One region of the Marinobacter sp. LQ44 genome, then DNA from elsewhere that is predicted to be linked to it. Evidence: predicted binding sites of a transcription regulator. Region 1 holds the regulator's gene; the other holds the start of a gene.

Evidence for each region. Region 1 encodes sigma-54, which starts transcription at its own class of promoters, with help from an activator protein. Its sites were predicted from a motif close to ANTGGCATNNANNTTGCTNT; they were not measured.
Region 2: a site for sigma-54 is predicted at 2,184-2,203, ahead of ASQ50_RS10000 (CmpA/NrtA family ABC transporter substrate-binding protein). Genes of this name have one in related genera too.

Annotation. Positions count from the first base shown of each region.
Region 1 is NZ_CP014754.1:1,041,512-1,045,859, forward strand. It holds gene lptA (lipopolysaccharide transport periplasmic protein LptA) at 1-153, shown strand, start outside; gene lptB (LPS export ABC transporter ATP-binding protein) at 161-886, shown strand; gene ASQ50_RS04870 (RNA polymerase factor sigma-54) at 1,076-2,605, shown strand; gene hpf (ribosome hibernation promoting factor) at 2,681-2,983, shown strand; gene ptsN (PTS IIA-like nitrogen regulatory protein PtsN) at 3,082-3,549, shown strand; gene rapZ (RNase adapter RapZ) at 3,590-4,348, shown strand, end outside.
Region 2 is NZ_CP014754.1:2,149,504-2,153,851, reverse strand. It holds gene ASQ50_RS10005 (ABC transporter permease) at 1-618, opposite strand, end outside; gene ASQ50_RS10000 (CmpA/NrtA family ABC transporter substrate-binding protein) at 631-1,995, opposite strand; gene ASQ50_RS09995 (nitrate reductase) at 2,482-4,348, shown strand, end outside.

The DNA of each region.
Region 1 (4,348 bases):
CAAGGCAACAATGTGTTCCGAGGTGACATCATTCAATACGACACCGTGCGCCGGGTGGTCACGGCAGAAGGCGGCACGCCTTCGGAAGAAAGCTCTGGCCGGGTGGAAATGGTGATTCAGCCTCGCAGCTCCAGCAACCCCATAAACGAATAGGTTACTGATGGCAGTTCTCAGGGCCAGCAACCTGGCAAAAAGCTACAAACAGAAAAAAGTGGTTCTGGATGTATCTCTGGAAATCCGGTCTGGAGAAATCGTTGGCCTGCTCGGCCCTAACGGCGCCGGCAAAACCACCTGTTTTTACATGATTGTCGGGCTTGTGCCCTCCGACCGCGGCCGAATCACCATTGACAGCCAGGACATCACCCCGCTGCCCATGCATGGCCGGGCGCGCAAAGGCATTGGCTACCTGCCCCAGGAAGCCTCGGTTTTCCGAAAACTGACCGTGCGCGACAACATCATGGCCATTCTGGAGACGCGAAAGGGCATGAAACGGCCGGAGCGGGAAGCCAAGCTCGAGGAACTTCTCGAGGAATTTCACATCACCCATATCCGGGACAGCCTGGGTATGGCTCTGTCCGGTGGCGAGCGACGGCGAGTTGAAATCGCCCGGGCGCTGGCCATGGAACCGGCGTTTATTCTGCTGGATGAACCCTTCGCCGGGGTAGATCCGATTTCAGTCAGTGACATCAAACACATCATTCGGCATTTGCGGGACAAGGGCATTGGAGTGCTGATCACCGATCACAACGTGCGGGAAACCCTAGATATCTGCGAGAACGCTTACATCGTCTCCGGCGGCCATATCATCGCCTCCGGCAACGCAGAAGCCATCCTGGCCAATCAGCAGGTCAAGGAAGTCTATCTGGGCGATGAGTTCCACCTGTGAGCGCAAGAAAAACCCTCGGCGACCGAGGTCTGATTGTTTTGATGATCTGTAGCAAGTAAACTCGGCAAAGAACTTGCTTATACTGACACCAGTGAGCGGCAAGTAACCAGCGTACAACAATTTTTTTGCCTGACAGCAGGCAAGGTCACTACCGGGACACCCTTGATTTATGGATCTTGAGCCATGGTTATGAAAGCCTCATTACAGCTTAAGATGGGCCAGAGTCTGACCATGACGCCCCAGCTGCAACAGGCCATTCGCCTGCTTCAGCTTTCCACCCTCGACCTCCAGCAGGAAATCCAGCAGGCACTGGAGTCAAACCCGATGCTGGAAACCTCCGAGGATGACGAGCAGTCTGACACCCCTGATACGGACTCCGATACCCGGGACGAGCACAAAGACCGGGATTCCGACCACGATGAACCGGCCACCGAGACCGCCTCTGACTGGGATGAAAATGAAAACGGCCCTGACTGGTCTTCAGAAACCGACATACCGGATAACATCCCCGACGACCTGCCCGTAGACACCGCCTGGGACGATATCTACCAGTCTGCACCGGCGCCAGCCAGCAAAGGCGAAGACGAGAACGAATCGGATTTCGAAACCCGCAATTCGCCGGCAGAAACCCTCCAGGACCACCTGGAATGGCAACTCAACCTGACCCCCATGAGCGAACGTGACCAGGCCATCGCCCACGCCCTGATGGACGCAGTGGACGAACGCGGTTACCTGACCTCACCGATTGAGGAAATCCATTCCGGCCTGCAGGATGAAACCGAAGAAGACCCCCTGGAACTGGACGAAGTGGAAGCGGTTCTGCACCGGCTACAACATTTCGACCCGCCGGGTGTGTTTGCCCGCGACCTGCAGGAATGCCTGCTGATTCAGCTCAACCAGTTGCCACCAGATACTCCCTGGCTTCGACAGGCCCGCTTGGTGGTTACCCAGTTCCTGCATCTGCTGGGCAACCGGGATTACGCGCAACTGCTGCGCCGCAGCAGACTCAAGGAAGATCAGCTGCGCGAGGTTCTGGCCCTGATTACCAGCCTCAACCCCCGCCCGGGCGACGTGGTGGACCGGGCAGAGCCGGATTACGTGATACCGGACGTCATCGTACGAAAACACGAAGGCCGGTGGCGAGTTGAGCTCAACCCGGAGATCGCCCCGAGGATTCGGGTCAATGCCAGCTACGCATCGCTGATCCGCCGCGCGGATAGCAGTGCTGATAACACCTACCTGCGGGATCAACTGCAGGAGGCCAAGTGGTTCATTAAAAGCCTGCAAAGCCGCAACGAAACCCTGCTGAAAGTCGCCACCCGGATTGTTGAGCACCAACAGGGTTTCCTGGACCAGGGGGAGGAAGCAATGAAACCGCTGATCCTCTCCGACATTGCGCAGGCCGTGGAAATGCACGAATCCACCATTTCACGGGTCACCACACAAAAGTATATGCACACACCCCGCGGTATCTTCGAGCTGAAGTACTTTTTCTCCAGCCACGTCAGTACCGCTGAGGGTGGAGAATGTTCCTCCACCGCAATACGTGCGATGATCAAGAAACTGATTTCAGAAGAAACTCCAAAAAAGCCGTTGAGCGACAGCAAGATTGCAGCCATGCTTGGAGATCAGGGCATCAATGTGGCCCGGCGCACCGTTGCCAAATACCGGGAGGCCATGCACATTCCTCCTTCAAACGAGCGCAAACGACTGGTTTAATGTTTTTGCCGGTGCACGAAGCACCGGACACGCAGCCCGGTGGCAACACCGGCATGATGACAACAGGAGACGCCTATGCAACTCAACATTTCAGGCCATCACGTAGAACTGACCCCTGCACTGAAGGATTACGTCAACACCAAGTTCGAGAAGCTGGAGCGTCACTTTGACCACATCAGCAACTGTCAGGTGACGCTGGAAGTTGAGAAGGTACGTCAGATGGCCGAAGCCACCCTGCATGTCATCGGTGGCGAGATCCACGCAAAGGCAGAAAGCGAGGACATGTACGCCGCGATTGATTCGCTGGTGGACAAACTGGATCGCCAGATCCTCAAGCACAAAGAAAAGAATGTAGACCGGATGCACGGCAACGGCTGAGCGCGCCCTTCGCGCCGCCTTACCGGGTGTTTCAATGATACGAGCTGCGGCGGGGAATACCGGCCGCAGCCTTTTTTTTACGGAATCACAGTCGATCCATGAGCGATACATCCCTGACCATCGACAACATTCTGGCTCCCGAACTGACGCTGTGCCGAGTGCCAGCCTCCAGTAAGAAGCGGGTACTGGAAACCATCGCAGAGCATATTCATCATCAGGATGAAATCCTCAGCGACACCGAGATCTTCAACAATCTGGTTTCTCGCGAGCGGCTTGGCAGCACCGGTATCGGCCAGGGTATCGCTATACCCCACTGCCGCCTGGAAGGGCTGGACCGTGTGATCGGGGTGCTGATGACGCTGGAAGAAAGCATCGACTTCGATGCCATCGACAATCAGCCGGTCGATCTGGTGTTTGCCTTGATCGTGCCCAAAGAAGCCACCAGTGAACATCTGGAGCTGCTTAGCCAGCTGGCCGAGAAATTCAACGACAACGGCTTCTGTGAACAGCTTCGCCAGTGTCAGGATTCAGCGTCCCTGTACCAGCGTATGACAGCGGCATCCTGACAAGCAGTAGCACCAACTTAAGCAGGCAGGAGCGTCCATCATGAAACTGATCATCGTCAGTGGCCGATCGGGGTCCGGTAAGAGTACCGCGTTGCACGTACTCGAAGATCTGGGCTTCTATTGCATAGACAACCTTCCCATCGGACTGCTGTTCCCGCTAACCCGGGAGGCGGCGCAGCAGGAAGCGCCTGGGCGACTCCGGAAAATGGCCGTCAGCATCGATGCCCGCAACCTGTCTGCCGAACTGGCCAATTTCGAACAGATCTATCGCCAGCTGCGCGATGCCGGAGTCGTTGTCGAGATCATATTTCTGGATGCCGATGAACAGTCCCTGCTGCAACGATTCCACGCCACACGCCGAAAGCACCCCCTGAGTGATGACAAAACCTCTCTTCGGGAGGCCATCGCCAACGAAAAGGCTCTTCTGGAACCCCTGTCAAAACTGGCAGACCTGTACATCAACACCACCGGCATGTCGATGTATGAACTTCGTGACATGGTCAAACAGCGGGTGGTGGGAAGAAAGGACCAGGAGCTTGCACTGCTGTTCCAGTCATTTGGTTTCAAGCATGGCGTACCGGTTGATTCCGATTACGTTTTCGATGTGCGCTGCCTGCCGAACCCATACTGGGACACCAGCCTGCGCAAATACGTCGGTACCGATCAACCCGTTATCGAGTTTCTCGAGCGGGAACCTCTCACCGGGCAAATGGTGGACGACCTGATCCGCTTCCTGGATACCTGGCTACCTTCGTTCGCCGACAGCAACCGAAGCTACATGACCATTTCCATCGGCTGC
Region 2 (4,348 bases), 1.1 Mb from region 1:
GGTGACCGTGATCATCGACGTCAGAAACGACTTCTGGAACATCGGGTCATCACTCACGTACGTGGCAGACACCACCATGGTCACCAGTGGCAGCCAGGCCAGGGGCGACACCGGCTTGAAGATCTGGATCAGCGGATTGACCGCCGCCTGAAAATACCGGTTAAGACCGAACACAATTCCCAGGGGCACCGCAATCAGCGTGGCCAGGGCAAATCCAGACAACACCGTGACCAGGCTGGTACCGATCTGATCGATAAAAGTGGGTGCGCCGGGATAAGACCGGATCCGCACCTCCGCCTCCGGGTTGTCAGCCAGAATCCTGGCATTACGCTGCTCCTGCATGGCGATGAACTGGCTGGCGCGTTCCCGCTGGTTGGCGTGCTCTTGCCAGAGTTGCCCCGCCTGCTCCCAGACCTGAGCTGGCCCTGGGAAAGCACCAAGGGACGTCTGCACCTGGGGCGCTGCCAGATGCCAGAATCCCAGAAACACCAGAATTCCGATCAAGGGCAGCAAAGTCTGTTTGCCGGCCGCCAACAATTCATTCGGGCTCAGCCGGGCGAGCAGGTTGCGGCTCCTGGCGGCCATCGACTGGCCAATTCTTATGCTTAAAGTGCTCATGTTGTGCCCCCCTTACGGTGTCTCGGTGCCTTTCAGCCCGATCTCAAAGCGGTCTATGTAAGCGTTCGGTTCGCGAGGAGTGAAAGGCACACCGTCAATCAGCTCGCCCTGGTAGGGGCGTTCAAAGTTCTCGGCGTCAAAGTCCGGGAAGTCACTGGCATTCATCACGCCATCATCGATCAGTGACTGTGCGGCCTGAGCATACAGATCACCCCGGTATACCCTGGCTGCGGTCTGCATGTACCAGTCATCCGGCTTGGCGTCCGGAATCTGGCCCCACCGGCGCATCTGGGTCAGGTACCAGATGGCATCCGAGGGATAGGGGTAAGTGGCGTGATAGCGGAAGAACACGTTGAAGTCCGGAACCTCCCGCACATCCCCTTTCTCGTATTCGAACGTGCCGGTCATAGAGTTGGCGATCACGTTTTTGTCTGCGCCCACGTAGCTGGAGCGTGAAAGCAGCTCTACCGCTTCCTGGCGATTTGCGTTGTCGTTTTCATCCAGCCAGTAAGCCGCGCGGATCAGTGCCCGTAACAACCGAAGGTGGGTATTGGGATGCTTCTCTGCCCAGGTCTCGGTCACACCAAAGACTTTCTCAGGGTTGTTTGGCCAGATCTCATAATCGGTTATAACCGGCACGCCAATCCCCTTGAATACCGCCTGCTGGTTCCAGGGTTCGCCCACGCAGTAGCCCTGAATGGTGCCGGCTTCCATGGTCGCCGGCATTTGCGGCGGCGGGGTAACGGACAGATGAACATCGGCCTGCAAGGTGCCACTGGTATCACCCCGTTGTGGGGCGTAGAAGCCGGGATTCAGGCCACCGGCCGCCAGCCAGTAGCGGAGTTCGTAGTTATGGGTGGACACCGGGAACACCATGCCCATCCGGAACCGCTCGCCTTTGCTCAGGGATTGCTCCACCGCCGGTTTCAGTGCGCTCGCGGAGATCGGGTGGGCGGGTTTGTCGCCATCCATGTCCAGGTGGGGCTTCATGGTGTCCCACACCGCGTTGGACACGGTAATCGCGTTGCCGTTGAGGTCCATGCTGAAGGCGGTAATGATGTTGGCCTGAGTGCCATAGCCAATGAACGCGCCCAGAGGCTGGCCGGCCAGCATGTGGGCACCGTCCAGCTCGCCGGTGATCACCCGGTCCAGCAGCACTTTCCAGTTGGCCTGGGCTTCCAGTTCCACGAACAGGCCTTCGTCCAGGAAGTAGCCTTGCTCCCAGGCAACCGCCAGGGGTGCCATATCGGTGAGTTTGATGAAGCCCAGTTTCAGGTCTGGCTTCTCTGCTGGCCCGATGCTCGCCTGGGCCAGTGTGCTCAGCCCGATCAGCGCGGCGGTGAGCAAGCCTCTGAGTTGATGACGGCGTGTGTTCATGCTGTTACCTCTCTGTGTCTCTCTTTTCTGGCGCACAAAAAAAACGCCCACCCTCCGTTTCCGGAGAGCAGGCGCCAATGCCTTAGAACGAGAGATGTGATGTCTTGATGGTTCGCTGTTACCTCAGCATAAGCCGTGCCATTTTTTAATATTCATAGTTTTCAAAGGCTTGATATTCCATTCCGTGTTGAGCGAGGAAAACGCCAATCGAGCCCGGTCTGTTTTTGGTGCAACCTGAGCGATTTCGCACCAATGTGAAACCTCAAGGCAGAAGTGTATCCCGGCCTGCCGGAGCCGATGGATCTGCTGAACAAGGCCGTAGCCCGGGCGTTGCCACAAGGCCGGCCGGGCAAGTGCTGTTTTGGCAATCGCTGGCCCCGTTATTGCTTTCCATAAAACAGACAATTTTGGCAAAGAAGCCCGCCCCGGCTCTGGAAACAGACCCCGGATGGCGGGCTTTTTTATGGGTAAAGCAGAGGATTGATCATGAAAAACCGCCGAACCACTCCCGGAAGTACCGCCACCACCTGCCCTTATTGCGGTGTGGGCTGTGGTGTTCTGGCGAAACCTGACGCCGTTCAGGGCGATGTAGGGCACCCGGCCAATAAGGGCCGGCTTTGTGTCAAAGGCTCGGCGTTGCATGAGACCGTGACCGGACACGACCGGTTGCTGGCCCCTCGTGTGGCAGGGCACAACGTTGAGTGGTCGGAGGCCATTGACCGGGTAGCTGAGGCCATCCGTGTGTCGGTCAGAGACCATGGCCCGGAGTCTGTGGCTTTTTACCTGTCTGGGCAGCTGCTCACAGAGGACTATTACATCGCCAACAAGCTGGCCAAGGGCTTTATTGGCACCCCGCACGTGGATACCAATTCCCGGTTGTGCATGTCGTCTGCCGTGGCAGCCCACAAGAGGGCGTTTGGTGAGGACTGCGTGCCCGGCTGCTATGAGGACCTCGAGCTGGCGGACTTGCTGGTGCTGGCGGGCAGTAATGCCGCCTGGACGCATCCGGTGCTTTACCAGCGGATAAAAGCGTCCCACCGGCCCGGGCGCAAAGTGGTAGCCATTGACCCAAGGCAAACCGCAACCACAGAGATGGCTGACCTGCACCTGCAACTGCGGCCGGGCACCGACACCCTGCTGTTCAATGGCTTGCTGGTTTGGCTGCATGAACACGGAGCCCTGGCCACACAGTACCTGGAACAGCATTGCAACGGATTCGAGGAAACTCTGAGTGTGGCCCGCGCCTGTGCGCCCTCGATAATGGCGGTCGCCCGCGGATGTGACCTTCGGGCTGCGGATGTGGAACGCTTCTATCGGTGGTTTGCCGAGACCGATCGAACAGTCACCGCCTTTTCCCAGGGCATCAATCAGTCGGTGGCTGGCACCGACAAAGCCAACGCTATTATCAACTGCCACCTGGCCACGGGGCGTGTTGGCCGGCCCGGCGCCGGTCCGCTTTCGCTCACCGGTCAACCCAATGCCATGGGTGGGCGGGAAGTGGGCGGTCTGGCCAACACCCTGGCGGCCCATATGGATTACGACACGCCCGGCGCGGTGCAACGGGTTGCCGACTTCTGGCACAGTGAGAAACTGGCAGCGGGACCGGGCTATAAGGCGGTGGATCTGTTTGAAGCCGTTCATCGGGGTGACATCCGGGTGCTCTGGGTGATGGGCACCAATCCTGCGGTCAGCCTGCCCGACAACGCCCGGGTCAGGGAGGCCCTGGCGCGATGCGAGACGCTTATAGTGTCAGACTGCGTGGCCCAGACCGATACCACGGCGTTTGCCGATATCCTGTTGCCTGCTGCCGGTTGGGGCGAGAAGGACGGTACCGTGACCAACTCGGAACGGTGCATTTCACGCCAGCGCCGTTTTTTACCTTTACCGGACGGTGTCCGCCCGGATTGGCAGATCATCCGGGATATCGCCCAGGCGCTGGGTTATGGTCATGCCTTCGGTTATCAGGAACCAGCGGATATTTTCAGGGAACACGCGGCACTGTCCGGCTACGGCAACGGCGGCGAGAGAGTGTTTGATATCTCTGCCCTGGCCACGCTGAGCTCCACGGAATATGACCAGCTTCAACCCGTGCAATGGCCTCTTACCGGAGGCAACCCCGGCGCCTGGTTGCAGACCCGCCGGCTGTTCTCCGATGGCCGGTTTCCCACGCCCGATGGCCGCGCCCGCCTGGTGCCGGTTTCGAACCTGCCGCCCGGACAGAAGCCGGACGCCCGGTATCCCCTGATTGTGAATACCGGCCGCATACGGGACCAGTGGCACACGATGACTCGCACGGCACTGGCGCCCAGACTGTTTGCCCATCGTAGTGAGCCTTTTATCGAGGTTCACCCGA